3 regions of the Ruegeria sp. ABV4_181 genome follow, and region 3 is predicted to be linked to each of the others. Evidence: riboswitches for the same ligand, from Rfam matches in the RefSeq annotation. Region 3 holds a riboswitch; each other region holds the start of a gene.
The links. A riboswitch is a leader RNA that binds a small molecule or an ion and turns the genes downstream of it on or off. The one in region 3 is predicted to bind cobalamin.

Region 1: it holds a riboswitch for cobalamin, as region 3 does, so the genes downstream of both, ACXAC3_RS00135 (DUF1636 family protein) here and ACXAC3_RS15825 (CbtB domain-containing protein) in region 3, are expected to answer to the same signal.
Region 2: it holds a riboswitch for cobalamin, as region 3 does, so the genes downstream of both, ACXAC3_RS05350 (hypothetical protein) here and ACXAC3_RS15825 (CbtB domain-containing protein) in region 3, are expected to answer to the same signal.

What each region holds. Positions count from the first base shown of each region.
Region 1 is NZ_JBSWTI010000002.1:20,245-29,709, reverse strand. It holds gene ACXAC3_RS00155 (efflux RND transporter periplasmic adaptor subunit) at 1-647, opposite strand, end outside; gene ACXAC3_RS00150 (TetR/AcrR family transcriptional regulator) at 735-1,376, shown strand; gene ACXAC3_RS00145 (Lrp/AsnC family transcriptional regulator) at 1,476-1,979, opposite strand; gene ACXAC3_RS00140 (EamA family transporter) at 2,078-3,043, shown strand; cobalamin riboswitch at 3,112-3,319, shown strand; gene ACXAC3_RS00135 (DUF1636 family protein) at 3,422-3,778, shown strand; gene ACXAC3_RS00130 (ABC transporter ATP-binding protein) at 3,775-4,560, shown strand; gene ACXAC3_RS00125 (ABC transporter substrate-binding protein) at 4,580-5,527, shown strand; gene ACXAC3_RS00120 (FecCD family ABC transporter permease) at 5,568-6,542, shown strand; gene ACXAC3_RS00115 (SMP-30/gluconolactonase/LRE family protein) at 6,746-7,669, shown strand; gene ACXAC3_RS00110 (ATP-binding protein) at 7,814-9,465, shown strand, end outside.
Region 2 is NZ_JBSWTI010000002.1:1,058,542-1,068,006, forward strand. It holds gene ACXAC3_RS05300 (DUF1013 domain-containing protein) at 1-263, opposite strand, end outside; gene ACXAC3_RS05305 (ribonuclease T2 family protein) at 394-1,035, shown strand; gene ACXAC3_RS05310 (hypothetical protein) at 1,032-1,520, opposite strand; gene ACXAC3_RS05315 (Hint domain-containing protein) at 1,700-2,770, opposite strand; gene ACXAC3_RS05320 (FkbM family methyltransferase) at 3,101-3,946, shown strand; gene recR (recombination mediator RecR) at 4,015-4,608, opposite strand; gene ACXAC3_RS05330 (YbaB/EbfC family nucleoid-associated protein) at 4,673-5,017, opposite strand; gene ACXAC3_RS05335 (DNA polymerase III subunit gamma/tau) at 5,252-7,003, opposite strand; gene ACXAC3_RS05340 (hypothetical protein) at 7,159-7,419, shown strand; gene ACXAC3_RS05345 (protein-tyrosine phosphatase family protein) at 7,420-7,650, shown strand; gene ACXAC3_RS05350 (hypothetical protein) at 7,664-8,071, opposite strand; cobalamin riboswitch at 8,156-8,375, opposite strand; gene ACXAC3_RS05355 (alpha/beta hydrolase family protein) at 8,518-9,375, shown strand; gene rsgA (ribosome small subunit-dependent GTPase A) at 9,402-9,465, opposite strand, start outside.
Region 3 is NZ_JBSWTI010000002.1:3,179,019-3,188,483, forward strand. It holds gene ACXAC3_RS15790 (cobalt-precorrin-6A reductase) at 1-292, opposite strand, end outside; gene cbiE (precorrin-6y C5,15-methyltransferase (decarboxylating) subunit CbiE) at 291-1,490, shown strand; gene ACXAC3_RS15800 (cobalamin biosynthesis protein) at 1,487-1,855, shown strand; gene cobM (precorrin-4 C(11)-methyltransferase) at 1,852-2,646, shown strand; gene ACXAC3_RS15810 (cobyrinate a,c-diamide synthase) at 2,639-3,955, shown strand; gene cobA (uroporphyrinogen-III C-methyltransferase) at 3,952-4,680, shown strand; gene cobF (precorrin-6A synthase (deacetylating)) at 4,673-5,416, shown strand; cobalamin riboswitch at 5,460-5,666, shown strand; gene ACXAC3_RS15825 (CbtB domain-containing protein) at 5,703-5,873, shown strand; gene ACXAC3_RS15830 (CbtA family protein) at 5,878-6,576, shown strand; gene ACXAC3_RS15835 (hypothetical protein) at 6,644-7,138, shown strand; gene ACXAC3_RS15840 (DUF1636 family protein) at 7,135-7,470, opposite strand; gene ACXAC3_RS15845 (DUF302 domain-containing protein) at 7,621-8,079, shown strand; gene ACXAC3_RS15850 (thiamine pyrophosphate-binding protein) at 8,158-9,465, shown strand, end outside.

The sequences.
Region 1 (9,465 bases), 3.2 Mb from region 3:
ACATGGCGGGCGGTAATCCGGCCTGCGAACGGGGCCTTGATCCCGGACTTTTCGATCCGCACAGTCACGTCACGCAAGGCGGCGTCAAGTTCCCCCATCCGCGAAAGCAATTCGTCTTGCCGTGCCACAGCCTCGTCCAGACGCGCCTGGCTCGTAAAGCCCTGTTCAATAAGTCCGGCGTTTCGCTCGACCGTCTTTTGGGCAAAACCCAACTGCGCCGCAATGGCGTCCCGCGAAGCGGTCAGCCGGTCCCGTTCAACTTCGAGCAGGACGATATCCAGTGTGGCCAGCCTCTGACCCTGTGCAACCTCGTCACCTTCGTCCACCAGAATTTCTTCGAGCGTGCCATTCAGTTCGAAGGAAATATCAGCCGCGCGCTGCGGTTCAACCTGACCGATGAACACCCGATCGACGACATAGGCGTCTTCCTGCCTGATCGGCGTCACGGAAACCGGGGTCACGGCCGCTGCGTCAGGCGCAGGAACGGCTTCGGCCCTGCGCGAAAGTTCCGAGGCCCCGAAATAGACGGCCGCTGCCGCAATGGCAAACACACTGGCTGTCACCCCCAACCGCAAACCCACGCGAAAAACGCTGGAAAACAGGCTTCTCTTGGTTCGCGAGGAACGGTTCTTTTCTCGATCCGGCATTTGGCAATCTCAGCAAGTTAGCATCTCTAACATATGTTAGCGTTGCTAACTTTGACAAGGGGAACGTGATCTGCCACATCTTTAACCATGACGAGCACACAAAAAATTCATAAGTCCGATGACGGATCGCGGCACCCATCGGTAGGAAAAAAATCCTACCATCACGGTGATCTTCGCGCCGCGCTGATCGAAGCCACGCGGCAGTTGGTGGAGGCGAAGGGACCGGACAGTTTTTCGGTTTCGGATGCGTGCCGGCTGGCCGGTGTCTCGACCGCCGCGCCCTATAAACACTTCAGCGATAAGAAGGAAATGCTTGTTGCTACCGTTCTGGAGGGCATGGCCAGGCACCGCGAGAACATGCTTGCCGCGCTGGAAGGAATTCCCGAAGGGTCACCCGAGCGCATTACCGCGATCGGTATGGAATACGTCTCATTCGCGCTGCGCGAGCCGGGGATTTTCTGTCTGAAATTCGGCGGATTCACCGACCGGATCGCCGATCCACGGCTGGAGGCAGGGGGCCAACAAAGCTTTGGCATCCTGCTGTCCGAGGTCGCAAAATGTCTGGGTGAGCCGGGAATCACCGATGAGGTGCGTCGCCGTGGGTTCCTGTTATGGAGTTTCGTTCACGGTCTGTCGTTCATCCTGCGCGACCAGGGGCTTGCGGAAAAGGGCGAAGAATTCGATTTGCACGATCTGCTGGAAGACGTGTCCGCCAGAATGCTGAGCTGAGGTTCGGTTACAACTCACCATTATTCTCCAGCCAGACCCGCACGGGTGCCGCCGAATATCGCAGGGTTATCCTGAAAAGGACCGCCTTTCTCGGCCGCATCACAGCTCTACCAACCGCTCCTCGACAGGTGAGGATTGCACGATTGAGGAATTGGTCGCACCAAAGGGAACGATCCGGTCGATGACGGCTTCCATTTCTGCAACGTCGCGGACATGGGCGCGGGCGACAAAACAGTCCTCACCTGAAACGCGGTCGCACGAGACGATCTGCGGAGTGTCCCGAATGGCCTGAACCATGTCCTGCATCGCACCCGGCAGCGGCCGTGCCCGTATCAGGAGTGTCAGACCATAGCCGAGCCGTGCCGGATTGATGCGCGCGCCGTAGCCCGTGATGATGCCCGTGTCCTCCAGGCGACGCACCCGGTCGGCAACGCTGGGGGCGGACAGTCCGACACGGCGGGACAGTTCCGCCCGGGGAATGCGCGCATCCGCGCAGAGTTGGCGCAGAATAGCGGCATCGATACGGTCCAGGCTGGACTCTTCGGATCGAAGGGAAAAGCCTCCGCGTGCCTTCGCTTCAGGTCCATTTTTATCCACAGACATTCTCGATCTCCATATGCGATGTCCGGATCACCTTGCATCATGGTGGAATGACGGATCAAGCCTCAAACCCTGTGCACCGGGCCAGAGCGTCCTGCACCATGTCGCGCATTTCGGAAGCTTTTCCGCCCCAAATCTGGTTCGGCGTATCAGCTGTTTTTCATTACCTCGGCCCGGCCTTCGCGGTGCTTCTGTTCCCGGCTGTCGGCGTGCTTGGCGTGGCGTGGTTTCGCATCACTTCGGCCGCGTTGATATTCGCGCCGATGACCAAGCCGTGGCGCACATTCAGGATGGCGACCAGATCACAGAGGTGTCTGCTGGTCGCGCTCGGCCTGTGTCTGGCAGTGATGAACTGTGCCTTCTACCTTGCGCTGGATCGGCTGCCGATCGCGCTGGTGGCTGCAATCGAATTTACCGGGACAGTCGGCATTGCGCTGTGGGGGCTTCGCACGGGGCGCAATGTTATCGCGTTCGGTTGCGTGGTCGCAGGGGTGGCGCTTTTGATCGACGTGCCGGCACTGTTTGCGGCGGACGGTTCCCTGCGAGACACGGACCTTGTTGGTTTGTTCTGGGCGGTTCTGAACGGCGCGCTTTTTGTTCTTTATGTCATCCTGGGGCACAGGATTTCGCAAGGTGGAGCCTCTGGCGGGGTTGAGAGCCTCGGCGCTGCGATGTCGGTTGCGTTCCTTTTTGTGTTCCCGATCGGGTTTTTGCAGGCGCTTGAAGCCTTTGGTGCACCCTTGCTTGTGCTGGCCGGGATAGGGGTCGGGTTGTGTTCCTCGGTCATTCCCTATGTCTGTGATCAGCTTGCCATGGCACGCCTGCCGCGTGCCAGCTTTGCTCTGTTGCTGGCCTTGCTGCCGGCGTCGGCAGCGATCATCGGTGTCGTTGTCCTGCGGCAAATTCCTGATCCGGCTGATGTGCTGGGGGTGGTTCTTGTGATGGCAGGCGTTGCCATTCACGCACCCGCGACGGTGACTGAACCCGCCAAACAAGGGGGCGGCGGCAAGTCGGTTCAGTCAGGTTTGCGTACGCAGCAGTCAAGCCGTGCGTCGTGCCGGGCCTGATCCGCTCAAATGGCGCCGGGCCCGCGTTCCTGCGGTTCAATTCCGTATTGACGCATTCCCGGAATTCATGCACTCAAACCCCGGATGGTTCCCGATGGTGCGCCCAAGGGATGAAAAGGGAATACGGTGCGGTTTGCCTTTCGGCGCCAATTCCGTAACTGCCCCCGCAACTGTAAGCGGTGAGCGACGCCAAACACCCACTGGCCCTCTGGGCCGGGAAGGATGGCCAAGCATCGACCCGCAAGTCAGGAGACCTGCCATCATATGTTCAACCAACCCGGGGCGGGGCGTCCTGGAAGGAGGCTTTGATGACACGTCTGTTGCGTGTTTACAGATCCGGCACCTTCTGTCCGCGCTTGCGACCAAGCGGAGCGGGCAATGCCAAAGTCTTCTGATCATGTTCTTCTGATTTGTGCGACCTGTCAGGGCACAATGACGGTCGATGCGCTGCGCGACGTCCTGTCAGCCAGACTGCCTTCGGGCTTTGCAATCCGCACCGTCGATTGCATGGCGGGCTGTGCGCAGCCAACGACCGTCGGATTTCAGGCGGTGGGCAAAGCGCAGTATCTCTTCGGTGGCATTCGGACCCTTCCCGAAGATGAGGCGTTGGCGGAGTTCGCACACCAGTACCGGAACAGCGCCGATGGGTGGACCAATGCCACCGACAGACCGCGCCCGCTGTTCACAAAAACACTTTCCCGAATACCGCGAATTGAATTGGGGGAACCTTCATGACGACCTCTGCCTTTCTTGTTGCGCGTGATCTCGAATTTTACGCGCTGAATGGTGATGTTCTGCTGCAAGGCGCGTCATTTGAACTGGACGAAGGGGCTATTCTGGCAATTGCCGGGCCGAACGGGGCAGGGAAAACCACGTTGCTGAACCTTTTGTGCGGCGCGGCGGATTTTGCACTGGGCGACGTGCTGGTCAGGGGGCGAAGCCTGAAACAGATGTCCGCCACCGAGCGCGCCCGCATGATAGCCGTCGTCAGTCAGCAGGAAATGCCGGATGGGCGGCTGTTATTGCGGGATTACGTCGCTCTGGGTCAGATTCCCATCCGCGCGGATCGCTCGGCCAAGGCGCATACTGCCGAGCTTGAACGGATTCTGCACCTGACCGGGCTGGGCAGGTTGTCCGACAAACGGATGGCGATGCTGTCAGGCGGTGAGCGACAGCGCGCGCATATCGCGCGGGCGCTGGCGCAGAACCCCTCGCTGCTGTTTCTGGACGAACCCACCAACCACCTGGATCCGGACGCAAAGGGGCGGATGCTGTCGCTGGTCGCGGAACTGGGCATCACCGTGGTGATGATCGTCCACGATCTGGTGATGATCCCCGAATTCGCCACCCATGTCGCGTTGATGAAATCCACGCGCCTTACCGGTTTTGGACCGGTGGGCGAAGTGCTGACACCCGACCGGGTCCGCGACACGTTCGGCGTCGACTATCTGTGCTTTCACCACGACGGTCGCGTGATCCCGGCGCTGGATATCCGAAAAACAACTGTTTCAACCTAACCCAAGGAGTATATCCGCAATGAAACACATCTGGTCCGTGGCACTGGCCACAGCCATGGCAGGTGGTGCCGCCGCCCATGAGGTGACCGTCGACAATTGCGGCGAGCCGCTGGTGTTCGAAACTCAGCCCGAGCGTCTGGTCGTGCATGACATGAACATGACCGACATGGCTTTTGCACTTGGCCTGCAGGACAAGATCGTGGGCCTGACCGGGATCACCGGCTGGTACAAGACCAGCCCGGAATTCGACACTTTGCGCGGTGACATACCCGAGTTGGCACCGAAATACCCGACCGTCGAGACCTTGGTCGCGGCCCAGCCGGATCTGTTTTTCGCGGGTTGGTATTACGGCATGAAGCCGGGCGGCGATGTGACCCCGGATACGCTTGAACCCTTCGGGATCAAGACCATGGTCCTGACCGAAAGCTGCGTGCATCTGGACAAGACGCGGCCAGAGGCGAGCATGGATCTGTTGTTCGACGATGTTCTGCGGCTGGGCAAGGTCATGCATGTCGAGGACAAGGCCGAGGCGCTGGTTTCGGGTTGGAAAGAAGAACTGACCGCGATCGAGGCGCAAACCGTTGATCTGCCGAGACCCCGCGTCTTTCTGCTCGACGGCCCGGCAGACGCGCCCTTTACCGCCGGCAAGTTCGCTATCCCTGACGCGATGATCACCGCCGCCGGGGGCGAGAACGTCACGCATGACATGGACACAAGCTGGGGTCGCACGTCTTGGGAGGCTGCAGCGGCGGCGAACCCCGAATTTCTGGTGCTGCTGGACTATCAAACCGGCAACGGGGCCGCGGACACGTTCAAATTTCTTCAGGAACATCCGGTGATGTCCCAGACCGACGCGGTCAAGAATGAGCGCTGGATCGGCCTGCGGTACGAGGAACTGACCCCCGGACCGGCAAATATCAAGGCGATCTCGAAGATGGCGCAGGCCATGCATCCGGGTCTGAACTGATATGGGCCGATTGGCTCTGATGCTATCGCTGGGGGCGGTCATGTTGATCGCCCTTTTGCTGGTTTCGACCATTTACGGAACCACGTCGATTCCGATTTCCGACACGGTTACGGCAGTCTTTCTGGGGACCGGCCTGATCGACGGTGACATGTCTCCGCTGCACCGGATCGTGTTTGATCTGCGCCTGCCACGAGCCCTGTTCGCCGCTGTGATTGGCGCCGGGCTGGGAATTGTCGGTGTGGTTCTGCAAACCACGACGCGCAACGATCTGGCCGATCCGTTCCTGTTTGGTTTGTCTTCGGGTGCAGCCGCAGGTGCCGTGTTCGTCATCACCGTGACCGGGGATATTCTGGGTTTCTGGACCCTGCCATTGGCCGCGTTTTGCGGGGGGCTTGTGGCGTCGGGGATTGTGCTGGCGCTGGTTCACGGGTTGCGCACCAGCGCGCCGGAAAAACTTATCCTTGCGGGGCTTGCGGTCTCATTCCTGTTTTCGGCCCTCACCAACTATCTGATCTTCGCGGGTGACAGCCGGGCTGCGCACTCGGTCATTTTCTGGATGCTTGGCGGGTTGGGGCTGGCAAGGTGGGAGACCTTCCCGCTGGTCTGCGTCGGCCTGATCCTGATCCTCAGCTTTTCGCTGTATCGCAGCCGGTGGCTGGATGCGTTGCTGACCGGGGACCTGACCGCCGCGACACTGGGCGTGCCCGTTCGCAGCCTGCGATTTAGCATGTTCTTCGTCGCTGCATTGGTGACCGCCGTATTTGTCTCGGTCGCCGGGGTCATCGGCTTTGTGGGACTGATGGTGCCCCATATCGCCCGGGGGATTGCCGGCCCCTTGCACGGCCCGCTTCTGCCCACCGCAGCGATCGTGGGGGCAGCTTTGCTGACCGGATCGGACATCCTCAGCAGGTTGCTTCTTGCGCCGCAAGAACTGCCGGTCGGGATCGTCACAACATCCATCGGATCGGTTTTCGTGTTTCTGTTGCTGTTCAGAACGGCCAAAACACAGCGATAGAGGGCACCCAGCGGCAGCGCGCACAGGGCGGGCACGTCAGGGACCTCGCGATTGCTGCCGGACGGCGTTGTGCCAAAAGCTTGTATTGTCTCACAGTTACGGCCAGTGTTTTCCCGTCACAGTGCCGTAGCATTTGTTGGCGACACAAGAACCAGCGGGCGGTCGGAAGGGCCGGAACCGCGACGCGATCAGGGAGCGACGGGATGGCATTGGAACTGAAAGAGATGTGCAGCGGGCTGGGGTTCCCCGAAGGCCCGGTTGCGATGAACGACGGATCGGTGCTGTTTGTTGACATCAAGGAAGAAACTCTGGCGCGGCTGACGCCCGACGGGCAGGTCAGTGTTGTGGCAGAGATACCAGGCGGACCCAACGGCGTCGCCATAGGCCCGGACGGCGCGGCCTATGTCTGTAACAATGGCGGTGTTTACAGCTTTGTTCCGTTTGGCCCTGACAAGATCACGGTGCCGGCGCCGATACGGCCAAATTACAAAGGCGGTTCGGTGCACCGCGTCGATCTGAAAACCGGGACCGTGACGCAGCTGTTTGACTCGTATCAGGGCAAAAGACTGATCGCCCCGGATGATCTGGTGTTCGACACATCCGGCGGGTTCTGGTTCACCGACACCGGAATCGAGGATGAGGAATCCACCCGCTATGGCGGGCTTTATTATGCTTCGATTGACGGTAAAACGCTGATCAAAGCGGCGACGATCCCCATGCCCAATGGGGTCGGGCTGTCGCCGGATGCAAAGACGGTTTACGTCTCGGACACCGTGTTCGGGCGGCTCTGGGCGCTGGAGATCACGGGGCCAGGTGCGGTCAAACCCGGTCCAATTCCGGGGATGCCCGGAAATGTGGTTCAAACCCTGCCGGGTTATCAATGGCTCGACAGCCTCAAGGTCGAAGAAGACGGGCGCGTCTGCGTCGGCACAATATTCAACGGCGGGATTACGGTGTTCAGCCTGGATGGCACGACCGAGCATGTCGAAATCCCCGACCTGTTTACAACCAACATGTGCTTTGGCGGCAGCGACATGCGCGATCTGTGGATTACGGCTTCGAGTACCGGCAAGATCTACAAGACCAGATGGCCGCGCCCGGGGTTGAAACTGGCCTTCAATGCCTGAGGTGCACCGGCGCGTCACAGCCAGCAGAGTTTTTTCAAAACATGCCAGTCGTGACATTTTAGCTGCCATTTGACTGCGCGATTAAGGTCTTTTGGTGGCAAATACTGGCGGGGCCGGGTCGGGTGTTGTAAACCCTTTGCCGAAATGGGGGAAGTTGCGGATAATCCTGCGAAGCAGTCGACGGATCTGGGGCAAAGGCGCCAGGTCTCGGTTCTGTTTGCCGATCTGGTCGGATACACCGGGATCGTTGCGGCGCTGGGCGAAGAAAAAGCCCTGGAATTTGTTCGTGTCGTTTATGACAAGCTGGTGCGCGCAGCCGAGGAACATGGCGGCACGGTGCGCGACTTTGCCGGTGACAGCATCATGGCATTGTTTGGCGTGCCGGAGGCGCTTGAAGATCCGGCTTTACGAGCCTGCCGCGCCGGCATGGCGATCCACGCATCATTCAAGGCCGCCGCCGCGGATATGGAAAGGCGATTTGGGGTGCGTCCCGAAATGCGGGTGGGCATCAGCTCGGGCACCGTTGTAATGGCCGCGGTGCAGGGCGAAGGCAGCCCCGCGACAGCCGTGGGAAGCACGGTAAATCTTGCCGCGCGTCTGGAAAACCTCGCGCCCACTGGCGGTACGCTGATCTGTGATACCACGCGCGGGCTGGTCGAATGGGTTACCGAACTGAGCTTTTTCGGCGAGCATCAGATCAAGGGCCTGTCGACGCCGCACAAACTGTGGCAGTTGCAATCGATCAACGAAGGCGCCACCCGGTTTGACGCTTCGGTGGCGCAGGGGCTCAGCAGCTATGTCGGCCGCCTGACCGAGCTGCGGGCGATGTCGGCAGCGCTTGATGGCTCAAAATCGGCACGCAGAGTTGTCGATCTGGTGGCGGAACCCGGGCTGGGCAAAACGCGGCTGGTATTCGAGTTTCTGAATCAGGTGCAGTCTGACGACGTGGCGGTTCTGAAAGGCTATTGCTTTGCGGACCGGCAGCAGGTCCCGTTCCTGCCGTTTCTGGAGATCATCCGGAACTCGTTTCAGATTCTGGATGCTGACAACCCGTTACGGGTTCAGAAGAAGCTGGAAGTCGGTCTGGAAAAGTCCGGCCTCTATACCCGGCAAAATCTGGGTCTGATGATGAACCTTTTGGGTGTCAAACCGCCCGAAGGGTCGCTGGACGGTTTGGACGGTGTTCTGATCGGCCTGCGTATCCGGGAATTGTTACCGGCCCTGCTGAAAGAGAAATGCAGCCGCAACAGGGTCATTCTGTTGATCGAGGACGGCCACTGGATCGACAGCGCGTCCGAGGATTTGCTGGAGATCATGATCGAGGATACCGGGTTTTCCAACCTGCTGATCATTCAGACCCGGCGACCGGAATATACGCCGAAATGGCTGGACCAAAGCGTCGTTGCCACCGTGGCCTTGAAACCCCTTGGGGTCGATGATCTGGCCCGCCTGGCGCAGAACCGTCTGGGCGTCACCGAATTGCCGGACGGTCTGGCGGAACAGCTGACCGAACGCGCCGGCGGAAACCCGTTATTCGGCGAAGAGATCCTGAGTTTTCTGCTGGATCAGGGTGCCTTGCGCGTCGAGGGCGACAAGGCGCATTTTGATGCCGAGATGGACGACAGCGGTTTGCCAGTCACCATGCGCAGCCTGCTGGCGGCCAGAATTGACCGTCTGCAATCCGAAGACCGCGAATTGCTGCAGGCCGCCGCCGTCATTGGCCGCCGCTTTGATCCCGGGTTGCTGGCGATGCTGATCGGCAATGGCGAAGATACCGGCGTTGCGCTGCAACGGCT
Region 2 (9,465 bases), 2.1 Mb from region 3:
TTTTCCTCGCCGGTGGCGGCGGGGTTGAACTTGAGCTTCAGCTTGTGCAGCGGGTTGTTCTGCGCGGTGTCGATCTCTTCCTGGGTCAGCTGGTTGTTGGCGATCGGGTCGAACCCTTTGACGCCAGCGGCCACATCGCCATCTGCGATGCCCTGCACCTCAAGCTCGTGCATGCCCACGAAATCCGCGATCTGCTTGAAGCTGATCGTGGTGTTGTCCACCAGCCATACGGCTGTTGCCTTGGCCATCAGGGGTTTTGCCATCAGCCCGTCTCCTTTGAATACATCTGTCCCGTCGCCGGAATTCGGCGGCCCCTTGGGTTTGGGGCAGGTTTCCGTTGTCGGGGAACTTGGGCTGTATATAGTCTCGCTAAGGCGAGAAGGGAAGAGGCGAATGCGTTGGCTGATCTGGTGGCCTGTTCTGTGGGCGTTCGGCGCGATGGCGGCGCTGGCCGATGGAGAAAAGGCGGGTGAATTCGACTATTATGTGCTGGCGCTCAGCTGGTCGCCCAACTGGTGCGCACGCGAAGGTGACGCGCGAGGGTCAGACCAGTGCGAAGCGCGCCATGATCACGGCTGGATCCTGCACGGGCTTTGGCCGCAATATCATCAGGGCTGGCCCGCCTATTGCCGCACGCCCGAGGCGCCGCCATCGCGCGCCATGACCCGCGAAATGGAAGATATTCAGGGCAGTTCCGGACTGGCCTGGCATCAGTGGAAGAAACACGGCACCTGTTCGGGCCTCAGCGCGCGCGACTATTTCACCCTGTCGCGGCAGGCATATGGTGCGGTCGAACGGCCTGCGGTGTTTCGGCAACTGGACGCATCGGTCAAGCTGCCCGCCTCGGTCGTCGAAGAGGCGTTTCTGAAAGCCAACCCGGCGCTGAACCGCGACATGATCACTGTCACCTGCAATCAGGGTTACATCGAAGAGGTCCGGCTGTGCCTGTCCCGCGACCTTGAACCCGTGCCCTGTGGACGCGATGTGATCCGTGACTGCACCGCGAAGGATGCCTTGTTCGATCCGATTCGTTAGAGTTTCTTATTCTGGCAGTCCCGCGCATATTCCAGCGCCTTGGCCGTGCCTTTCAGATCAATCGCCATGACCGTTTCGCCCGCCGGGTTGTACACCGTCATCGTCCGGTTCTGCGCAATGGCATTGACGAAATTCCGGTCGGTGAAGAACACCGTCGCGCCCGGGACGCCGTCCTGTCTGAACCCGGTGGCAGTGGCGTCAAAGCTCTTGCCATCCAGCTCGAACCGGATGGGATAGCTTTTGCCCGGCTCGATCTGGCCCCAGGCCTTGTTGAAGACCGTGAAATAGCCGCGATTGTCCAGCGCGTCATAGCCCAGCCGCACCACCGACAGATCCTGATAGATCGTCTGGATCAGGCACCCGTTGCCCAGCGCCGGGTCCATCATGATGTTCCAGCCTTCGGCAAAGCCTTTGTCGATCAGGTCCTGTGACCAGGCGGAGGTGGCGGTGGATAACGCGAAGATCAGCGTGAAAAAGCGGGTCATGATACGAACCAAAAGCTGTGTGTCCTGTCGGTTGCGATCCACGTTACCGCGACTTTGAGGCGCGCCAAAGGTCTTTTTCCACTGGATTTTTCCGACAATGTACCCGGGTTGATCCGACTTGCGTGGTCAGGCTTTGTCCGCACTCCTACGCCTGCGCCCTGACGGTGGCGCTGTTTCGGTCAGGCCGAGACGAGAAGCCCGGCCTCGAATTTGCGCAAGACCCGCGCGGCCACGGGTTTGGAGCGGGCAGCAGGCGCGCGACGCAACTCGGGAAACAGCGACAGTATTTCATCCCGCGCGTCCTGCCCGACGCTGCTGAGCGCGATGTCACCGGGATGCAGGCTTTCGCTTTCCGCACCGTTTGAAATGACGATCTCGTGCCCGTCAAACAGAAAGTGGTAATAGGTCACCTCCCGAGGGCGCGTGTCCTGCGTCACGCCGGCCATGGTGACGAGGTGTTTGGCGGGCACAAGTACCGAGAATGCGCCAAACAGAAGCTCGTTTTCCGGGCGAGAGTTCAGCACGCGATGATTGGGCGAAACCAACAGGTCTGCCGCAGGTACGTTCAGCGACAATGCCCCTTGCGCGATCCTGACCGGGTTCAGCCGCCCGGCGCTGTCGTCATCGGTTTGGACGGTTTTGCCGCCAATCCACCGGATCGGGCAAACCCTTCCATCGGACATCTGCACCAGATCGCCGACCTCAAGCTCTTCGATCGGAACATCTCCGCGAGGGGTTCGGATGCAGGTTCCCTTTACGAAGCACGGCACGTCCACAAGCGCATCGGGGTCCGAGGTGTCGGGGGCCGTGATGCCAATGACATTCTGGATTGCAAAGGTGTATGCCGTGCCGGGGTCCAGCGGTTCGGAGGTGATGTATCCGACATTTGTTCCGAAAAAGCCGGGCCCATCAATTTCCACCCTGTAGAGGTCAATGGTTCCGCCCTGGGGATCGGTCAGAACGTATTGTTCCTCCAGATAGATGGGGCCGCTGGCGATCTGCGTCGTCCCGTCAAGGCTGGTGACAACGCCGGTCTGGGTGAAATCCTCGCCCTGCTCGTTTCGGAACTGGTCCCCGTCAAACGTGGTTCCGGTGTCGGGTTGCCCCGCAGCGGTGGTGCCGCCGGGGTCATCCGTCACGTTGAACACGCGACGGTCCGAGCCCGGATCGAAAGACGCCGAGAGCGTGACCGTATTGCCGGAGAAGGAAATGACGTCGGGCGAATAGCCGATAAACGAATAGTTTGCCATTAGGAAAGCCTGCCAGTTTTTCATCCGGGATGGCGACCGAGCGCGGCGGAAACCCGTTGAATTTGCTGGGGGTTTAGATGCGGATTCGTCGAAATGGAAGAGCGGAGAGGATCAGAAAACCGTGAACCTTACGGCACTTGCGATCAGGGGCAGGATCGGAACATTTCCTGTGCGATTTGGCGGAATACACTTTTCGCGCTCCCTTCAATATCCTCACATCATACTGGCGCGGTTTCCCAGACGCACTTAGTGCTTTTGCGCTGGCCGGAAAGTGCTAAACAAGGCCAAGTGAGCTTTCGGTGCTTACAAAGACAAAAAGCAGGCTGATCCATGAATCGACAACAGATACGGTTTTTGCGCCGCACATGCGCTTCGGTTCAGCTGCGCCTGTCAGAGAACAGTCCCCTTTGCGGCCAGTTCGAGGCGGGCAACGAGATTTCGCTGCGCACCGACGGGTCGATCTTCCCGCATATCGCGCAGCATGAAGAATGGCATTTCGGCGAAACCCGGTTCATAGCGCAAGCCTGTCCTGCGGACGCCTATCACCTGATCGACGTGGGCGCGAATGTCGGCCTGTTTTCCCGTCAGGTGATGATCAATTACCCCAGGGTCCGTTCTGCTTCTTGCTTTGAGCCAAGCCCCGAAAACGTCGAACATCTCAGGCGAAATCTCAACGCGTTCCCCACAGCGATGGTGCACGGGTTCGGTCTTGGCAAAACCGACGGGGAACTGGCCTTTTTCACCGACAGCGTGAATGGCGGGAATTTCTCGTTCAACGCAAACGCGGTCGAAGGGCGCGATCATCAGGCAACAACCGCGCCAATCAGAAAAATATCTCAGGAATTTCTGGATGAATGCATGGGACCAGACGCGGCCAAGCGGCGTCTGATCTGGAAATCCGATACGCAGGGGCTGGACGAAGTGCTTATGGCCGAACTGCCCGAACAGTTCTGGCAGCGCGTCGATCTGGCCATTTTCGAAGGCTGGCGCATTCCCAAACCCGCGTTCGATCCGCAGGCGTTCCGCGCTGTGCTTGAGGCATTCGAACATGTCTACCTTATGGGCAGCCGCAATAAGCGGTTGCAGCAAACAAACTCATCGGATTGCATGGAATATCTCTCGGGCACCGACCGCAGATGGGCGGACGTTTTCCTGTCACGGCAGGAGTTGCACTGAGCCGGGACTGATTCCTTGACCGTTGCGGGTTGCCCTTGGAGAGTTTTCAGACCTGCGGAAGCCCCGGCCTAAACGTCCTTCCGCGCCCTCAGCGCCGCCGAAATTGTCCCGTCATCCAGATAATCCAGCTCGCCGCCGATCGGCACGCCCTGCGCGAGCGAGGTCAGTCGCACCTGCCCCTCCAGCTGATCCGCGATGTAATGGGCGGTGGTCTGGCCGTCGACCGTGGCGTTCAGCGCCAGAATGACTTCGGTGATGCGCTCGGCCATCACCCGGTCCTTGAGCCGCGGGATACGCAACTCGTCCGGACCAACCCCGTCCAGTGCGGAAAGGGTGCCGCCCAGTACGTGGTAGCGGCCTTTGAAAACCCCCGCCCGCTCCATCGCCCACAGGTCGGCCACATCCTCGACCACGCATAATTCGCCGGTCGCGCGGCCTTCGTTGTCGCAGATGTCACAGATATCGGTGGTGCCTACGTTGCCGCAGTTCAGGCATTCGCGGGCGGTGGCGGCCACCTGCTGCATCGCGTCAGCCAGAGGCGTCAGCAACAAGGCGCGTTTGCGGATCAGGTGCAGTACCGCGCGGCGGGCCGAGCGGGGGCCGAGGCCCGGCAGCTTGGCCATCAGGTCGATCAGATTGTCGATGTCGCTGTTCGAACTCACCGCGCGTGCTCCTGCAAAAGGGCCGGGCAAGGGTGCCCGGCCGGTATTCCGTCAGGAGTGTCTATCAGAACGGCAGCTTGATGTCTGCGGGCAGGCCCATGCTTTCTGTCAGCTTGGCCATCTCGGCCTGAGAGCGCTCGGCCGCCTTGGTCTGCGCGTCCTTGATGGCGGCCAGGATCAGGTCCTCGACCACTTCCTTGTCCTCGCCGTTGAAGATCGACGGGTCGATGTCCAGACCTTTAAGTTCGCCTTTTGCGGTTGCGGTGGCCTTGACCAGCCCGGCACCGGATTCGCCGACAACCATGATGGTGTTCAGCTGTTCCTGCATATCCGTCATTTTGGTCTGCAAATCCTGCGCGGATTTCATCATCTTGGCCATGTCGCCCAGACCGCCGAGTCCTTTGAGCATCTTATTTCTCCTGCAAATCGGTTTGCCGCCTAAATACGGGCGGTGTCCACGCGGCACAAGGGGCCAGACTGCTCCCGCCTGTCGTCAGGGTCTTTGGCAAGACCTTTCCTCCCGTTGGGCCCGGCAGCGCGGGCCTTGCCCGCGCTGCCGGGCCCAAGGCCGCTCAGGGGTATCGGCGTCAGCCGATGGCCCGTGGCGGGCGCGGGAGTGTTCCGGGATTTGGGCAGGCTGGCGTCAGTCTTCCTCGAACGGGTCCCATTCGTCTTCGACCTCGGGCAGCGCTTCGGTTTCGACCTTGGCGGCGCGTTGTTCCGGCGTTTCGATCCGCTTGATGCGGGCCTTGGGAAACTGTGTCAGCACGGCCTGCACCAGAGGGTGCGCTTCCGCCTGCGCCCTGAGCGCCAGATCGGCGGCATCCCGAACCTCGGCGATGGTCGCGGCCTCTCCGTCGGCGACGATGGACACTGCCCATCGGTTTCCTGTCCACCGCTGCAGCGCCGAACCCAGCCTTTGGGCCAGATCAGTCGGCGCGTTATCCGTCGGTGTAAATTCGATCCGCCCCGGTTGGTAGGAGACAAGGCGGACACCGTTTTCAACCTCGACCAACAGTTTGACGTCCCGGTTCGACCGGATCAGTTCGACGACGTGGTCAAATGTCGGATAGTGTGCAAGCGCGCTCTGAACCTCCTGCGCCAGGGCCGCTGTCGGTGCCCCGGCGGGACCGCGCTGGGCTGGCATATAGGCGGCTGAGACTGTCTGCGCGGGGGCCTGCGTCGGCACTGCAATACCTCCGCCGGGCCCGCCGTTTGGCGCAGGCGGCGGCGTGTCCTGCAACCGTTTGATCAGTTCTTCGGGGCTGGGCAGATCGGCCACATGGGTCAGGCGAATGACCGCCATTTCAGCTGCCATCATGGCGTTGGGCGCGGCCGAGACCTCCTCAAGCGCCTTCAGCAACATCTGCCACATCCGGGTCAGAACGCGCATCGGCAGCGCCTCGGCCATCTGCTGACCGCGCGCGCGTTCGTCCGGCGAAACGGTCGGGTCTTCGGCGGCATCGGGCGTGATCTTCACTACGGACACCCAATGGGTGATCTCGGCCAGATCGCGCAGCACAGCCAGCGGATCCGCGCCTTCGGCATATTGCCCGCTCAGTTCCGTCAGTGCTCCGGCCGCGTCCCCGCGCAGGATCATGTCCATCAGGTCCAGCACCCGACCCCGATCCGCAAGCCCCAGCATTGCACGCACCTGATCAGCGCTGGTTTCCCCGGCCCCGTGCGAGATCGCCTGATCCAGCAGCGAGGTTGCATCCCGCGCCGAGCCTTCCGCAGCGCGGGTGATCAGCGCCAAGGCGTCATCCGCGATCTGAGCGTTTTCCGCCGCGGCGATCTTACTGAGCAATCCGATCATGTCTTCGGGTTCGATCCGGCGCAGATCGAACCGCTGACACCTCGAAAGCACTGTCACCGGAACCTTGCGGATTTCCGTTGTCGCGAAAATGAACTTCACATGTTCCGGCGGTTCTTCCAGCGTCTTGAGCAGCGCGTTGAACGCACTGGTCGACAGCATGTGAACTTCGTCGATGATGTAGATCTTGTAGCGCGCGCTGGCGGCGCGATAGCGGACACTGTCGATGATCTCGCGGATATCGTTCACACCGGTCCGGCTGGCGGCGTCCATCTCCATCACGTCGACATGGCGGCCCTCCATGATCGCCACGCAGTGCTCGCACTGCCCGCAGGGTTCGGTCGTGGGACCGCCTTCGCCATCGGGGCCGATGCAGTTCATGCCTTTGGCGATGATCCGCGCGGTGGTGGTCTTACCGGTGCCGCGAATGCCGGTCATGATGAAGGCCTGCGCGATCCGGTCCGCTTCGAACGCGTTTTTCAGCGTGCGCACCATTGCGTCCTGTCCCACCAGATCGGCAAAGGTTTCGGGGCGGTACTTGCGGGCGAGAACCTGATAGGCGGGGCTGGGCGTGTCGGTCATGTCTGCTCTGTCGGATTCGGTTCAGGGATGCAGCGTAGTGACCCCCGCCGCCCGCGTCCACAGCGCGCTTGCGAAATTCGGTTTGCAATGCGGCTTGCGCGTCATAGAAGTGCGGAAGTTGTTGAAAGACCGGTTTTCCGGAAAGGACGCGTCTTATGCCTCGGTTCGCAATCCATGCCTTGCCGGTGGGAAACGGATTGGTTGCGCTGACGCAGATGCCGGGGCGCGACGGAACCTATGCGCGTGATCGTGAGGTGATCCGCGAATGGCGGCCCGATCTGGTGATCTCCATGACAACCGAACGCGAAATGGCGCAGGGCGGAGCCGGCGGATTTGGCCGGGATCTGCGGGACCACGCGATAAGATGGGTGCATTTGCCGGTTGAAGATTTCGGTGCGCCGCCATTGCGAACCTAGATGTTGTGGGAAGAGGTCGGCGCGTCCGTCAAACAGATTCTGTCCCGCGGCGGCAGGGTTCTGGCGCATTGCCGCGGCGGATGCGGCCGGTCCGGCATGATTGCTTTGCGCATCATGGTCGAAATGGGCGAACCCACCGAAACGGCATTGAAACGCCTGCGCGCCGTGCGGCCTTGTGCCGTCGAAACGGATGGCCAGTTGGACTGGGCCGCGCAGGCAGCCCTGCCTTGATTCCGGCCCGGCCTCAGAGCGCGATCTGCCCGGCGGTTTGAGCGACCGGTTGCGGCGCCAGTGCCGACACTTCGAGCATGGCGCAGGGCGGGTTGGCCATAAGTGCCGCAGGAAGCGCCGGGATCGCGGTGCCGAACATCATCTCGGCGTAGTCATCCAACGTTTCGATCGGGGTTTCGGCATCTGTGTCGCAGAACACCCTGATCTGTTTTGCCCGCGCCCGGAACCGGGCGTTGCAGCCCTGCGCGCAGTGGGTCAGTTCGCTGCTGCCTTCGATCTCAAAATCCGGCGTCGTCGCTGGTGCGGCACTTTCCATCGCTTGCGCAATGGCCCGGGCCATGCGGGCCAGCGCCGGGCAGGTCTGGCCGGTTCGCTGACACACGGTTGCGGTGTATTCGTGCGTTTTTGTCTTCCACATCATGTTGCGCCCTCCGCGCGTGGGACGGGGGGCGTGGGTCAGGTATGACAGCGTGCTGACGGCCTGTCCCGGACACCCCGCCCGAGTTTCGGTTTCGGTTCGATGGCAGGTCTCCTGACTTGCGGGTCATCGCTTTGCCGACCTTCCCAGCCTTTCGGCCAGTGGTGTTCCGGCATTGCTCGCCGCTTACAGTTGCGGGGGCAGTCGCGGCCTTGGTCCGTTCCGGTTGTCCGGGCAGAACCGCACCGTGTTCCCTTTTCATCCCGCCCCGTGACCGGGGACGAGAACCATCACGTCATCGCTAGCGGGTGCCGGCGGGTCGAGTCAAGCGGGCTGTGTCAGGGATCAGGCGGACGCAGGGTCATCCTTGATCGGTCTTGACTCGCCGGGGGAAAAGATGCCGACTGAATTCGCTGAACTGAACGGTTCAGATCGTGGATGAGGGCACCATGCTAGACAACTCGCAGGCTGTGTTGACTGAGGATTTTCAGTTTCCCGCCGGCCCGGCCATGCTGTCGGCGCGGTTATACCTTCCCGTGGCCGAACCCAGTGTGGCGGTTGTCATCCATGGCGCGACGGGCGTGCCGCGGGACTATTACAAGCATTTTGCTCATTGGCTGGCGGCCGAACAGGGCATGGCCTGCCTGACCTACGATTACCGCGATTTTGGCCATTCGCTGCGCGGACCATTGAACAAGGCGCAGGCAACGATGGCGGACTGGGCTTTGACCGACATGCCTGCCGCCCGGGCCGAGATGCGGCGCAGGTTCCCGGGTGCGCCGCAATGGAGCATTGGTCATTCCGTTGGCGGGATGCTGGGGCCGGTTCAGCCGGATATTGACCAGATCGACCGCATGATCTGCGTCTGTTCCGGTGCGGTGACGGTTTCGGATCACCCCTGGCCCTATCGCGCGCTGGCAATGCTGTTTTGGTACGGTCACGTGCCGTTGGCGGTAAAGTATCTGGGCTACCTGCCCGGCAAGGCGGTGGGATTCGGGGCAGACCTGCCTGCCAGCGTCTATTGGCAATGGCGCAGATGGTGCACCGCACCCACCAACTACTTGCCCGAGATTGGTGCGACCTTGCCCGAAGCCCGTTGGGCGCAATCGAACACGCCCGTTGATCTGTTCGCCTTTGAGGATGACGATGTGGTTCCGCCCGAGGCTGTCTGGCGACTGGCCGATCTCTATGGGCCGAATGCGCGCCGACACCAGTTGTCCCCAGCTGAATTCGGCCTGTCCGAAGTCGGTCACATCGGCGCTTTTGCCCGCCGCAGCGCAGCCGTCTGGCCGCAGCTGATCGAGTAGGGCGCCGGAACCCAGCGCCCCGAAGGTCAGAGCCTTTTCCGGGATTTCCTGTCCTGCATCACGGACCGCACCATTTTCCCAAAAGCCTTG
Region 3 (9,465 bases):
TCAGCGCAGCAAGCGGCACCCCGGCGTTACGACAGGCGCTTACGGCGTTCCCGCTCATCTGCGCGGCAAAGGGGTGGGTGGCATCGACCACATGCGTCACCTCGTTTTCGCGCAGGTAACGCTCCAGACCGGCGACACCGCCAAAACCGCCGACGCGCACCGGCATCGGTTGCGGGCGTGGCGTTCCCACGCGTCCGGCGTAAGAATAGGTTGCCGGGATGCCCTGCCCGGTCACGGCTTTGGCCAGCGCGTTGGCCTCGGTCGTGCCACCAAGGATCAGGAGGTTGGTCATGTCTGAAACTCCGTGGCTGACGGTTCTGGGCTTGGGAGAAGATGGACCGGATGGGCTGCCGCCTGCAAGCCGTCAAGTTCTGGACCATGCGGAAATCATCATGGGTCCGCCGCGCCACCTGACGCTGATCCCGGACAGCGCGGCAAAACGCGTTGAGTGGCCGGTACCGTTTTCCGACGGGCTGCCGATCCTTCAGGGGTTTCGCGGGCGCCCGACCGTTGTTCTGGCCTCGGGCGATCCCTTCTGGTTCGGCGCGGGGTCGGTGATCGCGCGGAATTTCGAGCCGGGCGAATGGACCGCGTTGCCCGGGCAATCGACCTTCTCGCTGGCCGCGGCGCGATTGGGCTGGCCGCTGGAAAGCACACAGACCTTTGGTTTGCACGCGGCGCCCCTGACGCGGCTGCGCCCGCATCTGGCCCCTGGATTGCGCGCCATCCTGCTGCTGCGCAATGGCGCGGCGGTGGCGGAACTGGCGACCTACCTGACCGAGACCGGTTTTGCCGACACCCGCCTGCATGTGATGGAAGCCCTTGGCGGCCCTCGGGAACGGGCGCGCAGCGTCTCGCTGACCGAGGCACTGCTGGGCTCGTTCGATCACCCCGTCTGCGTCGGGCTTGAGGTCGCAGGCACCGGACCCGCCTTTCCCAAGGCGTCGGGCAAGCCGGACGAGATATTCGAAAACGACGGGCAAATCACCAAACGACCGATCCGAGCGCTGACCCTCTCGGCGCTGGCCCCGCAAAGGGGTGAGCATTTGTGGGATATCGGTGGCGGTACAGGTTCAATCAGTATCGAGTGGCTTATGTGTGACCCGAGCCTGACCGCAACCACGATTGAGCCGCGCGCGGATCGCGCAGAACGTATCCGGCGCAATGCGGACGCGCTGGGTCAGGATCGACTGAGTGTCGTGCATGGCACCGCCCCCGACGCGCTGAACGGCCTGCCCTTGCCGGACGTGGTATTCATTGGCGGGGGCCTAAGCGCCGATCTGCTCGAATGGCTGCGTGCAACTCTGCCTAGCGGGACACGGCTGGTTGCCAATGCCGTGACACTGGAAAGCGAAGCCCTGTTGGCGCGATGGCAGGAGAAACTCGGAGGCGAGCTGTTGCGGATCGAATTAGCGCAGGCTTCCGCATTGGGCCCCCGGCGCGGTTGGAAATCCGCCTACCCGGTGGTGCAGTGGAGCGTGACCCTATGATCATCGCCGGGCTGGGATTTTCGTCGACGGCAACCGTGGACAGTTTGCGCGCGGCTTTTGAACTCGCCAGTACCGGGCAGAGCGTGGATGCCCTGGCCACCGTTGCCGACAAAGAAGGCCATTCCGCGCTGATTGATTTCGCGTCGGTCACCGCCTTACCCATCCATTTTATCGCGCCTGCCGAACTGGCGGGGCAGCGGACCCTCACATGCTCGAACCGAAGCCGGGCCGCCTATGGAACCGGTAGCGTCGCCGAAGCAACCGCCCTTGCCGCCGCCGGACCCGGCGCGCGGCTGACCACACCCAGACAGATTTCGGACGACCGGCTTGCAACATGCGCCGTCGCCATCGGAGGACAGACATGACCGTTCATTTCATTGGCGCCGGACCGGGCGCTGCAGACCTGCTGACCCTGCGCGGGCGCGACATCATCGCCGCCTGCCCGGTCTGTCTTTACGCCGGATCGCTGGTGCCCGAAGAGATCCTGGGCCATTGCCCCGAAGGCGCAAGAATTGTGAACACCGCGCCAATGGATCTGGATCAGATTATGGCCGAGATCGAGACCGCACATCAGGCCGGACAGGATGTGGCTCGGTTGCATTCCGGCGACCTGTCCGTCTGGTCGGCGATGGGCGAACAGATCCGCCGCCTGAAAGAGATGGGCATTCCGGTCAGCGTGACCCCCGGCGTGCCCTCCTTTGCCGCCGCTGCCGCCGCGCTGGGTACGGAACTGACCCTGCCCGGACTGGCGCAATCGGTGGTTCTGACCCGAACACCCGGGCGCGCATCATCGATGCCCGAGGGCGAGACACTGGAAAACTTTGCGCTCACCGGCGCAACTCTGGCGATTCACCTGTCGATCGGCAATCTGGACAAGGTGATCGCCGATCTGGCCCCGGCTTACGGTGCCGATTGCCCCGTCGCCGTTGTGTATCGCGCCAGTTGGCCGGACGAGCGGATCATCCGCGCGACATTGGCGACTTTGAAGGGCGCGCTGGACGAGAGCATTTCGCGCACCGCGCTGATCATGGTCGGCCCGGCGCTGGCGGGTGAAGGTTTTGACGAAAGCTGCCTCTATTCAAAAGATTACGACCGCCGCTATCGCCCGCAAAGCGCCGACAGCCCGTGGTCGAGATGGAGTCACGGCGATGACTAACCCGCCGGGCCTTCTGATTTCCGCGCCCTCCTCGGGCACCGGAAAAACTACGGTTATGCTGGGCCTGCTGCGGGCCCTTGCCGAGGACGGGCTGACCGTGCAGCCGTTCAAGAGCGGCCCGGACTATATCGACCCGGCCTTTCACCTTGCGGCGGCCGGGCGCGCCTCGTTCAATCTGGACAGCTGGGCGATGGGTGATTCCCTGCTAAACGCCATTTCGGCACAGGCCGAAGGCGCGGATATCGTTGTCGCCGAAGGCTCCATGGGCCTGTTCGACGGCGTCGCCAAACCCGGCGAATTGGGCCACGGGTCCAGCGCCGAGACCGCCTTGCGCATGGGCTGGCCGGTAGTTCTGGTGCTGGATGTGGGTGGTCAGGCGCAATCGGCGGCGGCCACGGCGCTGGGGTTCCGGATGTACAACCCCGACTTGCCCTTTGCCGGCGTGATCCTGAATCGCTGTGCCAGCCCCCGGCACGAACGCCTGACCCGGCTGGGAATGGAACGCGCGGGTCTGCCGGTTCTGGGCGTGCTGCCGCGTCGCGGAGACCTCACCCTGCCTGAACGCCATTTGGGTTTGATCCAGGCGGTCGAACACCCCGATCTGGAAAACGCGATTGTTGGTTATGCCGCGTTTCTGCGTGAACACGTGGATCTGGAGGCGATCAAACTGGCGGCCTCCTCAGGCCCCAATGGGCCATCGTTAGCCGCGCTGCCGCGGCCACCGGCCCAGCGAATTGCGCTGGCCCGGGATGCGGCGTTTTCGTTCACCTATCCGCATTTGCTGGAAGGGTGGCGCGCTGCAGGGGCGGAAATTCTGCCGTTTTCGCCCCTGGCCGACGAAGCCCCGGCGGCGGATGCCGATCTGGTCTGGTTGCCGGGCGGATACCCCGAGTTGCATGCTGGCACGCTGGCCAATGCGGGGACATTCCTTACCGGATTGCGCGAACATGCCGAATCCAAACCGGTGCATGGCGAATGCGGAGGTTACATGGCCCTGGGACAAGCGCTGATTGACAAAGACGGCGTTCGGCACCAGATGGCCGGGCTTCTGGGGCTGGTAACATCTTACGAAAAGCGCAAGTTCAACCTTGGCTATCGCAGGGCGAAGCTGCTGGCGCCGATGCCCGGGTATCCGACGGATACATCCCTGCGCGGGCATGAGTTCCACTATTCCTCAATCGTCGAGCAACCGGACGCCCCGCTGGCGCGCGTGTTTGACGCAGAAGGGGCCGAGGGGCCGCAAACCGGATCGGTGCGCGGCAATGTCACCGGCACGTTCTTTCACCTGATTGCCGAGGCCTCGGCATGAGCGGTTTCGTCTCGTTCATCGGTTCGGGCCCCGGTGACCCGGAATTGCTGACGCTCAAGGCCGTGGATCGGATGCAGAAGGCCGATGCGGTGCTGTTTGACGACCTCAGCAGCGGACCGATCCTGAGGCATGCGCGCGACGACGCCGATCTGGTGGGTGTGGGTAAGCGCGCCGGACGGCCCTCGCCCAAGCAGGACCACGTCAGCCGACTTTTGGTGGATTACGCCAGAACCGGTGCCCGCGTAGTTCGGTTGAAGTCCGGCGATGGCGGATTGTTCGGGCGGCTTGAGGAAGAACTGGTGGCCTTGCGCGCGGCCGGCATCGCGTATGAGATCATCCCCGGCATCCCGTCGGCTGTGGCCGCAGCGGCTGCGGCAGGCATCCCGCTGACCCGCCGGCTGACAGCGCGGCGGGTGCAGTTCGTGACCGGCCATGACGTCAGCGGCAAACTGCCCGAAGACCTGAATCTGCCCGCTCTGGCAGATCCGGATGCGACGACCGTGGTATTCATGGGCAAACGCACGTTTCCTTTGCTGGTCGAAGCCCTGCACGCCCATGGCCTGCCGCTGGAGACGCCCGCGCTGATGGCCGAATCCGTCTCGACCCCCGATCAGACGCTGCATCGCGCGACCGTTGGCGCGCTGTCGGAAAAGCTGAGCGCCGAAGTCGGTACGGCCCCGGCCCTGATCCTCTACGGTCCGCTGGCAGAGTTCGACGATGTTTGACCTGACCCTGATCGGCATTGGCACCGGCAATCCCGACCACGTGACCTTTCAGGGCGCGAATGCCATCCGGTCCGCGGATCTGATCCTGATCCCGCGCAAGGGCGAGAACAAAGCCGATCTGGCCGGGCTGCGGGAAAAGATCATTACCGAGGTAACGGATACGCCGCCCAGGATCGAATATTTCGACATTCCAAAACGCCGCTCGGACGATGGCTATCTGCGCGGCGTGGACGAATGGCACGATGCGATTGCCCTGCGCTGGCAGGCGGCCATCGCGGACCACCCGCAAGCCCGTCATGTCGCCCTGCTGATCTGGGGCGACCCGTCGCTGTATGACAGTTCCCTTCGAATCGCGGCACGGCTGAAGCCGCAGCCCGAAACACGCGTGATCCCCGGCATTACCGCCCTGCAGGCGCTGACCGCGGCGCATGCGATTCCGATCAACGATCTTGGCGCGCCCTATACTGTCACGACAGGCCGCCGCATCCGCGACGACGGCTGGCCGGTTGGCACCTCGAAAGTGGCTGTGATGCTGGATGGCGAATGCTCGTTTCAGAAACTGGACATGGCGGATTATGACATCTGGTGGGGCGCCTATGTGGGCATGCAGGAGGAAATCCTGATCCAAGGCCCTCTGGCCGATGTCGCCGGGCAGATTCTGGAAACCCGGGAGCGGGCGAGATCAGATCACGGATGGATCATGGATATCTATTTGCTGAAAAAGCGCGGGAACTGACCAAAAAGGTCGTAAATGACGATTGCGCCACCGCCGCCATAACGGCTAAATGGAAACGTCTGGTCCTGCCGGAGACATCCGGATGCTAAGAGGGAATTTGGTGCGACTGCCCCGGCAGTCAATTCCAGAGCCGCCCCCGCGACTGTAAGCGGAGAGCCCCTGTTCAACCAGCCACTCCTGATTTCAGGGGGAAGGCGAACAGAGGCACCGACCCGCAAGCCAGGAGACCTGCCAGGCGAAAAACGAAACACCGGCCGTCGGGTGCGGCGGCAGAGGAGAACAAATGATGGCAACACAAACAAAAACAGCATCCGCCGCGCGCACAGGCTTCGTTCCGGTCATGTTCGCAGTGGTTCTGGGTCTGGGTATCATCACGCTGACCGGTCACGTTCAGGCCGCGGCGCTGCATGATGCGGCGCATGACGTGCGTCACGCGACCGGCTTCCCCTGCCACTGAGACCATGTTCAGTCGTATTCTGACCAGCGCGTTGTTCGCTGGTGCTGCAGCGGGGCTGATAGCCGCCTTGCTGCAGTTGGTCTTTGTGCAACCTGTTTTGCTGCACGCCGAGCTTTATGAGTCCGGTGAACTGGTGCATTTCGGGGCCGAGGCCGTTTCCGCCCATCCCGAACTGCCGGGCATGTTCTCGGAACTGACCCGTGACGCGCTGAGCGTCATCTTCACCATGCTGACCTATACCGGCTATGCGCTGGTGATGGTCGCGCTGATGTCGGTGGCCGAAGGTCAGGGACACAGGATTGATGGCCGCACCGGCGTTCTGTGGGGTCTGGCCGGATTCATCGCATTCCATCTTGCCCCCGGTTTCACGCTTGCCCCCGAAGTGCCCGGCGTAGCCGCGGCCGACGTCTATGTTCGGCAGGTCTGGTGGTTTGCAACCGTTGCAGCCGCGCTCGTCGCCCTTTGGCTGATCGCCTTTGGCGGCAACCTGATCAGCTACGCCATCGCCGCGGCCCTGCTGCTGGCCCCGCACCTGATCGGTGCCCCCGAACCGGATGTGTTCACCGGGCCGGTCCCGACCGAGATTGGCGCCCTATTCGCGGCGCGTGCCTTTGGCATCGGTCTGGTGGCCTGGGTTCTGGTCGGTGCGTTTGCCGGCTATTTCTGGCAGAGCGAAGGCAAGCGCGTCGAAGCGACGGCCTGATTATCGAACATCAAAACACACCGGGTCCCGCCCGGTGTGTTTCTTTTTGTCTTCAAGGAAATGAAAGATGGCACGCTCACTTGCCCTTTTTGCAATCGGTCTGGTGTTCGGCGGTGGTGCCGGATTCGTTCTGGCCGCGGCCAACGGCGTCACCTTTGACGGCCACGATCACGGCGACCCCGCGCACCACGGCGGCGCACATGCCGAGGCAATGGCCCATGACCATTCGACCGCCGTTAACCTTGCGGCGGGTCCGGATGCGCCCAGCGTTGCAATTGCGCTGACGCAAGATCCGATGGCCGGGTGGAACCTGCACGTCATGCCGCAGAACTTCCGGTTCTCGCCGGAAAACGCGTCGACCGCCGACAAACCCGGCGAAGGCCACGCGCATGTTTATATCGACGGGGTGAAACTGGCCCGTCTCTACGGCAACTGGATGCACATTCCCGATCTGCCGAAGGGAGAGGTCGAGGTCTCGGTCTCGCTGAACGCCAACAGCCACAGCCCGCTGTTGGTCGACAATGTGCCGGTCAGTTCGGCCGTAACCGTGCAAGTCGACTAAAGCGCCGGTATTCGTGCGCGCAAACACATCCGAAGCCGCCCGCATGGCCGGGCGTCTTCGATCCAGCCGCCAGAACTGTCCAGATAGGTTTTGCAGGTCGCTGCAATATCCTTCGCATCCGCAACGACATTGACCCCTGAAAACACGTAAGACGCCCGCTCAGTGGATTGCAGCGCCAGCGCGGTCGGTTCCGTGCAACTGCTGAAACAGGCGTGCTCGGCAACCTCTACGCGCTCCCCCAGTCCCGCCGCGTCCAGCGCGGAATGCACCGATTTGAGCTCGGCCGCGCGGTCACGCGTGCCGGCGCAACTGTTGCAGATCAATAGGCGCATCCGTTTCAAACCAAACCTCTTTTCTTGGCTCCGCCCCAGTACTGCGGCTTTCCGATGCCCGGTGCAATCCCGATTGCGCACAGGATTGTGAGTGCGCCGTGCGGCGGTTTCTGGCATCAATCGAACTGTGACATCAAGGGAGACACCATCATGCGCGCGCTCTGGGGCCTCATCTGTTTTCTGGCCCTGCCCGTCTGGGCGGACGAGCCGCTATCCGGATGGGCGGTTTTTCCGTCTGACAAAAGCTATGAAGCCCTTGTGGCGGACACAAAAGCCGCCGTAAAGGAAAACGGCCTGATCGTGGTCACGCAGGCCGGGCCGACCAAGGCCGCCGCTGCGCGCGGCATCACCATTCCGGGAAATCTGGTGATCGGGGCCTTTAACAACGATTATGCGGTGCGCGTTCTTGAAGCCTCGGTCAACGCCATGATCGAAGCACCGATCCGCTTTTACGTCACTGAAAACGACGACGGCACCGCAACCTTGTCATACAAGACCCCTAGCTTTGTCTTTGCGCCTTATACGAATGAGGGCGGCGAACCCCTGCGCGATATTGCGGCAGAACTGGATGAAAGGTTTCAGGCCGTGGCGGAATCCGCAGTCAAATAGTCACACTGACGTGAACCAGCTTGCGTCCGGGCGCGTCCTCCGCAATCTCCTGTGCAACCATTGTTTCGGAGCATCATGATGCAGGACCTGTCCCCCCGCGCGGCTGACCTTCTGACCCAACGACTTTACGAGGCTGGGTGCCGCCACGCCTTCGGCATGCCGGGCGGAGAGGTGCTGACGCTGGTCGATGCGCTGGAACAGGCCGGTATCACCTTTCATCTGACCAAGCACGAAAACGCCGCGGGATTCATGGCCGAGGCCGTGCATCACCGCGACGGCGCGCCCGCCATCCTTGTGGCCACGCTGGGGCCCGGCGCGATGAACGGGATCAACGTGGTTGCCAATGCGTTGCAGGACCGGGTGCCGATGATCGTGCTGACCGGATGTGTCGATGCGGACGAGGCGCTGACCTACACCCATCAGGTTATGGATCATGCGCAGGTCTATCGCTCGATCACCAAGGGAACCTTCACCTTGACGGCGCAGGGTGCGGATATCGTGGCGGACAAGGCCGTTTCACTGGCCAACCAACCCCGCCCCGGCCCGGTTCATATCGACGTTCCGATTTCGGTTGCGGATACGCGGGTATCCGGTGTCAAACGCCGGCGCCGTTCCAAGGTTGCCGCCGTCGCGCCCGAGGGGAATTGCGTCGAAAAGGCCCGCCGCTGGGTGGCTGAGGCCGAGCGCCCGTTTGCAATTATCGGGCTGGACGTTCTTTATGATGACTCGCGCAATGTAGTGCGCGCGTTTCTGGAGCATTTCAGCATTCCCTTCGTCACCACCTACAAGGCCAAGGGCGTCGTGCCCGAAGATCATCCCCTGTGTCTGGGGGGCGCGGGCCTGTCACCTCTGGCCGACAAGCATCTGGTGCCACTGGTCGAACAATCCGATCTGGTGTTGTGCCTGGGCTATGATCCGATCGAAATGCGGCCCGGTTGGCGGGAAATCTGGGACCCCGAGGACAAGCGCGTCATCGATATCTCAGCCGTGGTCAACGACCACTACATGCATCAGGCCGGGTTGAACCTGGTGGCCGATACCGGTGCCACGCTGGAGGCCATCGCCAAGGGCAACCCGGCCCGAAAGACATGGCCCAAAGGCGAGCCTGATCAGGTCAGGGCGGCATTGGCGCAGGATTTCCCCACAGACGAAGACTGGGGTCCGGCCGCCGTTATCGCCGAAACCCGCGCCACCCTGCCCGCCGAAACTCTGGCCACCGCCGATAGCGGGGCCCACCGCATCCTGCTGAGCCAGATGTGGGGCTGCACCGAAGAACGCGGCCTGATCCAGTCCTCGGCCCTGTGCACAATGGGTTGCGCAGTGCCCATGGCCATTGGCCTGAAGCTGGTCGAGCCGGATCGCCCGGTCATCAGCTTTTCCGGCGAT